2 regions of the Trujillonella humicola genome follow, and region 1 is predicted to be linked to the other one. Evidence: predicted binding sites of a transcription regulator. Region 1 holds the regulator's gene; the other holds the start of a gene.
The links. Region 1 encodes LexA, which represses DNA repair genes until DNA is damaged. Its sites were predicted from a motif close to TCGAACANNTGTTCGA; they were not measured.
Positions count from the first base shown of each region.

Region 1 (3,411 bases):
CGTGACCCGGTGACCAGCGGCGTGGTGCGGCGCTCCCTCCCGGCCATGCTCCGGCGACCGGTGCCCGAGCACCCTCCGGTCGTGTCCGCCGGCCGGCCGACGTGGTGGGCGGTCCTCATCGCGGTCGCCGTGGCCGCCCTCCTCACGCTCGACCTCCTGGGGCACGGGCTGACCGAGCGGGTGGACCACCGGGTGTCCGACCAGGTGGCGGAGTGGGGGCTGCGTGACTCGGCGGCCTACCAGCCGCTGTGGCTGGTCACCCAGATCGGCGGCCGGGGCACGATGCTGCTCGTCCTCGCCTGCCTGGTCGGCTGGCTCCTCGTTCGGTACCGCACCGTCGTGCCGCTGCTGCGCGTGGTGCTCGCGCTGGTGCTGCTGAGCGTGGTCGTCTACCAGCTGAAGTGGGGGATCGGCCGGACCGCGCCTGCCTTCGCTGGCGGCCAGTTCCTGCACCATCCCGACGGCGAGTCCTTCCCCTCCGGGCACGTGGCCAACGCGGTGCTGCTGTGGGGGGTGGCGCGCTGGCAGGCGGTCGAGTTCGGTCTGCCCGCGCGAGCCCAGCGCATCCTGTGGTTCTTCGCGGTCGTCGGCCCGGTGCTGTGCGGCCTGGCGATGATCGTCCTGAACTTCCACTGGGTCAGCGACGCGGTCGCCGGCGCCGCCGTGGGTGTCGTCCTGCTGGGCGTGGTTCACGCGGTGGACGCGCTGGTCCTGTCACGCTGGGTAGGTGCCGCACCGCGCCGATCGGACCACGGGGGTCCAGCGTCGCCGTGACGGCTCCGGCGCGTCCCGAGGCTCGGCCGGCGCGGGGCTCGCTGCCGCCCTCCTGACCGTCGGCGGGCCGGCGCTGGTCCTGTGCTCCTCGGTCGCGCTCGCACCGGCCGCGCTCGCCGAGGAGGCCGCGCCGGCGACCACGCAGTGCGAGATCACCGATCCCCGGCTGACGGAGCTGTCCGGCCTCGTCGTGGGGGCGGACGGCACCATGCTCGCGATCAACGACGGCGGTGACCTCGTGCAGGTCTTCGCCCTCGACCCGGCCTGCCAGGTGATCCGCGTGCACGAGGCGGACGTGGATCCCTTCGACCCCGAGGACCTCGCGGTCGGGACGGACGGCACGGTCTGGCTGGCCGACACCGGGGACAACACCGGCACCCGCGAGACGGTCGCGTTGATCGCCCTGCGCCCGGACGGCTCCACCGCCGTCCACCGGCTGACCTACCCCGACGGCCCGCACGACGCCGAGGCGCTGCTGCTGGCCCCCGACGGCACTCCCTACATCGTGACCAAGGAGGTGCTCGGCTCCAGCGACGTCTTCCGGCCGGTGGCTGCACTGGAGCCCAACGGCACCGTCGGGCTGGTCGAGGTCGCCTCGGTGGACCTCACCCTGACCGGCACCCCGGGCGGGCCGGTGGGCCGGGCCGGTCAGTTGCTGGTCACCGGCGGCGCGGTTGCCGCGGACGGTTCCGCCCTGGCGCTGCGCACGTACACCGACGCCTACGTGTGGCCGCTGACCGGCTCCGACGTCGTCGGGGCGCTGGCGGGCGATCCGGTCCGCGTCGCTCTGCCCGAGTCTCCGCAGGGCGAGGCGATCAGCTTCTCCGCCGACGGGACCGCGGTCGTCGTGGCCAGCGAGGGGCTCCCGAGCGTCGTCAGCGTCGTCCCGGTGCCGACGACGACCGCGCCGGCCGGCGCCACCGGAGCGCCGGACGGCTCGCTGGCCGACGTCCTCACCGAGACCGAGGACGGCGTCTCCCCGCTCACGGCCGGTCTCCTCGCCGCCGCCCTGGCGACCGCGATCATGTGGCTCGTGGGCCGGCGACGCCGCCGGAGCACGCCGCCGGCCGGGCCGACCCGCAGCTGACCCCAGCGCCGGACCTCACCCGGCCGGGCTCCAGGTCAGACGCGGCGCAGCACCGTCACCACACGGCCGAGCACCGTCGCGTCGTCGCCGGGGATGGGCTCGTAGGCCGGGTTGTGCGGCAGCAGCCACACGTGGCCGTCCTTGCGCTTGTAGGTCTTCACCGTGGCCTCGCCGTCGATCATCGCGGCGACGATCTCGCCGTTCTCGGCGGTCGGCTGCTGCCGGACGACGACCCAGTCGCCATCGCAGATGGCCGCCTCCACCATCGAGTCGCCGCTCACCTTGAGCATGAAGAGCGTGCCCTCGCCGACCAGCTCGCGGGGCAGCGGGAAGACGTCCTCGACCGCCTGCTCGGCGAGCACGGGACCGCCGGCGGCGATCCGGCCCACGAGCGGCACGTAGGTCGGCGCCGGGCTCGCGGCGTCCTCGGCGACCGGCGGAGGCGGCGCGGCCGCACCGGCGGCGGCGATCTCGCCGGGGAGCCGGACGTCGAGGGCGCGGGGGCGGTTGGGGTCGCGCCGCAGCCAGCCCTTCTTCTGCAGCACCGACAGCTGGTGGGCGACCGAGGAGGCCGAGGAGAGGCCCACCGCCTCGCCGATCTCGCGTACGGACGGCGGGTATCCGCGGCGGTCGATCGAGTCGCGGATGACCTCCAGGACGCGCCGCTGCCGCTGGGTCAGACCATCGCCGGCCTCGCCCCGGTCCGGAAAGGTCCGGACCTCCGCGGTGGGGGCCGACGGCGTGCCGGTCGCCGTGCCGCCCGCGCGGCGCGACCCGCCGCGCCCCCCCGACGTCCCGCTGCTGCCCGCCACGTCTCCTCCTCGCCGGCCGTCCGGTGACGGCTCGTCCGTCCGCCCCGCTCGCCCGGCCGCGGTCCTCGCCCGGCCGTTCCGGAGGCGTGCCCGGACGGTAGCGCGTTCGGGCCGGCTTCTCAAACACATGTTCGAAGTCGACCGTGTCGGGCTCGCTCCTGTCGGCGGGGTGCGGTAGACATCGCACAGACGTTCGATTCGAACGGCTGTTCGATGGGCCGCCGGTGCGCGGTGGCCGTCGTGGAGGAGGCGCGGGAGTGGGCACGGTGCGCGAGGCAGGGGTCTGCGGACGGTTGCACGGCGGAGGTGCAGTCCCGTCCGGCCGGCAGGGTGGGCCCGGTTCGGGGGTCGCCGGGCCCGGGCGACCGGGGAGCGAACGCGCGGCGGTCCGGTCGCGCGTCCGCCCGGGAGGCGCGCCGCCGCCGCGCCGTGACACCGTGCGGCCGGCCGCGCGGCCCGTTCCGTGGGCGGCGGCGACCGGCGCCGGGCGGGTGCGATCGGGCCGGCGGGTTCCCGCGCCGTGCGGGAACGGGCCGCTGCGACTCACCCGGCGTGGGCGGGTCGTGCTGACAGCGCTGGCCGTCGCGGCGTCCGCACTCGCGCTGCTCGTCCTGTCCGCGGTGCTGGGGAGCGGCAGCGGGCTCGAGCTCGCCGGCGGGAGCAGCGTCGTCGTGGCGCCGGGGGACACGGTCTGGTCCATCGCGGCGGCGGTGGCCGACCCGGGGGAGGACGTGCGCG
Region 1 covers NZ_JBJNRJ010000032.1:286-3,696, reverse strand. The annotation lists gene ACK586_RS15770 (phosphatase PAP2 family protein) at 10-774, shown strand; gene ACK586_RS15765 (SMP-30/gluconolactonase/LRE family protein) at 728-1,861, shown strand; gene lexA (transcriptional repressor LexA) at 1,897-2,673, opposite strand; gene ACK586_RS15755 (LysM peptidoglycan-binding domain-containing protein) at 3,237-3,411, shown strand, end outside.

Region 2 (3,411 bases), on a different contig from region 1:
GCGGCCAGCGCGGCGGAAGCGCGCGTGCCCGCTGCGACCTGCGCCGCGGGAAGCCCCGCGGCACCCTCCGCCGCGCCCTCCGCTGGGATCGGCCCCGCCGGGGCCGGCTCTGCCGAGGCCGGCTCGGCCGGGGCCGGGCCGGCCGGGCTCGGCTCTACCGAGGTCGGGCCCGAGAGGGCCTGTTCTGCCGGGGTCGGCTCCGTGGGGGTCGGCTCGGCACGAGCGGGCAGGTCCTCGGCGCCGCGGACACGACCGGCTTCGGCGCCACCGCCGCCGGCGTCGTCGTCCTCGCCCTCGGTGTCCCCGTCGCCGCCGCTGCCGTCGCCCGCGCCCTCGGTGTCGCCGCCGCTGCTGTCGCCTCCGGCGGCGGAATCAGGTCGGGCACCGGTGCCGGTGCCGGTGCCGGTGTTGCGCTCCTCCGAGCCGTCCCCGGCGCGGTCGTCTGCGCCCGGCGCGGCCTCACCCGCCTCGGCCGGCTCGGCCGGGTCAGTCGGATCGCCCGGATCAGCCGCCTCGGCCGGGTCGGCGGGGTCGGCCGGGTCGGTCGGGTCGGCCGGGTCGGCCGGGTCGGCCGGGTCGGCCGGGGCGCCGGGAGTGGTCTGGGTCATGGGGCGGGGCAGCAGGCCCAGGGTGTGGGCCAGCTCGCGGACCAGCGCCGCCGGCACCGTGTCTGTCTCCAGCTCACCGGGCTCATCGGCGTCGGGCCCGGTCCCGGTCAGCGTGTCCACCGAGGCCACCAGCGTGAGCAGCACCTGCACCGGAGAGCGGCCGGCGGCGTCGGGGCGCAGGATCAGATCGGCCAGGCAGTCGGCCATCCGCTCATCCAGGCTGCGCGGATCCGCCCGCCCCTCCGCGTCGACCGCGCACGCCCGGGCGTGGGCGCGCAGCACCTCCCAGCAGGCCCGCGCCACCGGCGCGGGCAGCCACGCCGACAACACCGCCATCCCGTCCTGCCCGGCCTGGCGGGTCACCTTCCGCTCCCGGATGGCCTGCTCCAGCCGGCGCAGCAACGCATCGGCGTCGATCCGGGCGATCGCCCGCCGGGTGCACTGGCGCAACTGGGTCACCGTCTGCCCCGGCGCCCGCGGCAACACCCGCGCCTCCACCGCCGCCTTCTTGCCCACCGCCACCGGCCGCAGCAACTCCACCAACGCCCGCGCCTGCGCCCAGGAGATGTCCCCGGCCTCCAACGCCGCCAGCGTGCCCGGCAACAGCTCCACCAGCTCCACCGCCTCGACCAGCAACTCCGCCGCGGCCGGCCCGGGCAACCGCAACCGCGCGCCCAGCTCATCGGCGGCCCACTCACTCACCGCCGCCACCACCGCCGGCCGCGCCGCCCGCGACGCCGCCGACGCCGCCCCCACCTCCCCGGGCTGCCGGTCCCAGGCCGCCGGCCGGCACCGCGCGAACGCCGCCACCGCCCGCACCCGCGCCCCGGCCAACTGCGCCAACCCCCGCTCCAGATCCACCGCCACGTCCAGCCAGCCCGCCCCCTCCTCCAGCAACCGCACCCGCCCATCCACCGACGTCACACCAGCCGCAGACGGCACCACCGCGCCGACCGGCGCACCGACCGCCGCACCGTCAGCAGGCGGCACCTCCACCGCGGGGCCATCGGCGGACACCGCAGAAGACGCGATGCCATCGCCCGACGGGGCAGCGTGCGCGGCTCCTCCTGACAGCGCAGACGCTGACGCGGCCCCACCCGACGAGGTGGACGTGGAAGACGCGGTGGACGAGGTGGACGGCGGGGACGAAGCGGACGTGGAGGAGGCGGGCGACGAGGGGGACGGGGTCTCTGCCGCCGCCGACTCCGCCAGCGCGCGACCGACCGCGGCAACCAGCGCGCCGCTCCCGTGCGGGTGGAACGCCTCCAGGATCCACTGACCAGGTGGCCGGCGAACCTCCCAGCGACTGTCCGCCAACCCCTCGACCAACTCGCCCACGGCAACCTCGACCGGCGACAGGACACCGCCACCGTCAACCGCCGAGGCCTCGTACACGTGTTCGATACTAGCGCCTCGACGGGCACCTGACCAGCAAAGACACTGCTGTGGACAACGGCGGGGCCTGTGGACGGGCAGACCCGCGTCGTCCGCCGGGCCAGCCATCGTGGGCACATGGACGGACTGCCCTCACGACCACGTGCCCCACGGCCGACCCTCGTCCTACCGGCGCATCGTTTGCCGCAGCGATCCACCGGGGACGAGGGGCCGGTGCCTCCACGCCCGACCGAGAAGAACCCCGCAGGGGCCTCCGCCTCCGTCCGCACCCGACGGCTCCGGGAGGTCGCCCGCGACGTCCTCGGTTACGAGGAGCTCCGGCCGGGCCAGGAGGAGGCCATGCAAGCGGTGCTGTCCGGCCGCGACACCCTGGGGGTCCTGCCGAGCGGTGCCGGCAAGACGGCCGTGTACCAGATCGCCGGCCAACTGCTCGACGGGCCGGTACTCGTCGTCTCCCCACTCATCGCCTTGCAGCGGGACCAGGTGGAGCGACTCACCGATGTGAAGGGGCTGACCGGCTCCCCGGCCCAGCTCAACTCCAGCATGTCGGCTGGCGACCAGCGCGAGGCCCTGGAGGGACTCGCGGACGGAACGGTCCGCTACCTCTTCCTCGCTCCGGAGCAGCTCGCCAAGCCGGAGGTCGTCGATGCCGTCGCGGCTGCTTCCCCCGCCCTGTTCGTCGTGGACGAGGCGCACTGCGTATCCGCCTGGGGCCACGACTTCCGGCCCGACTACCTGCGCCTGGGTGCGGTCGTCGAGCAACTGGGGCACCCCACCGTGCTGGCACTGACCGCCACGGCTGCTCCGCCGGTACGTGCGGAGATCGTCGAGCGGCTCGGGATGCGGGACCCGGCCGTGGTCGTGGCCGGCTTCGACCGGCCGGAGATCCGCCTGGAGGTGGAGCAGCACGCCGACGCATCCGGCAAGCACCAGGCCGTGCTCGACCGGGTCCTGAGCGAGATCGGCGAGGGCCGCGTGCCCGGGATCGTCTACAGCGCCACCCGCAAGGGCACCGAGGAACTCGCCACCGACCTCACCGAACGCGGACTGCGGGCGCGGGCCTACCACGCAGGCCTGCGGAAGGCCGACCGCGAGGACACCCAGCGGGCCTTCATGGACGACGAGCTGGACGTCGTCGTGGCCACGACCGCTTTCGGCATGGGCATCGACAAGCCCGACACGCGCTTCGTCGTGCACGCCGAACCGGCCGACTCGGTCGACAGCTACTACCAGGAGATCGGGCGCGCGGGCCGGGACGGCGAGCCGGCCCTGGCCGTGCTGGTCTACCGCCAGGAGGACCTCGGCCTGCGCCGCTTCTTCGCCGCCGGCGCACCTGCGGAGGAGGAGCTGCAGCAGGTCGCCGGTCTCGTGGCTGCCGCACCGGCCGCCGGCCTCGACGACGGCGTGG
Region 2 covers NZ_JBJNRJ010000014.1:64,309-67,719, reverse strand. The annotation lists gene ACK586_RS10005 (HNH endonuclease signature motif containing protein) at 1-1,511, opposite strand, end outside; gene ACK586_RS10000 (RecQ family ATP-dependent DNA helicase) at 2,217-3,411, shown strand, end outside.
Region 2: the regulator LexA is predicted to act here: its motif matches at 1,721-1,736, upstream of ACK586_RS10005 (HNH endonuclease signature motif containing protein).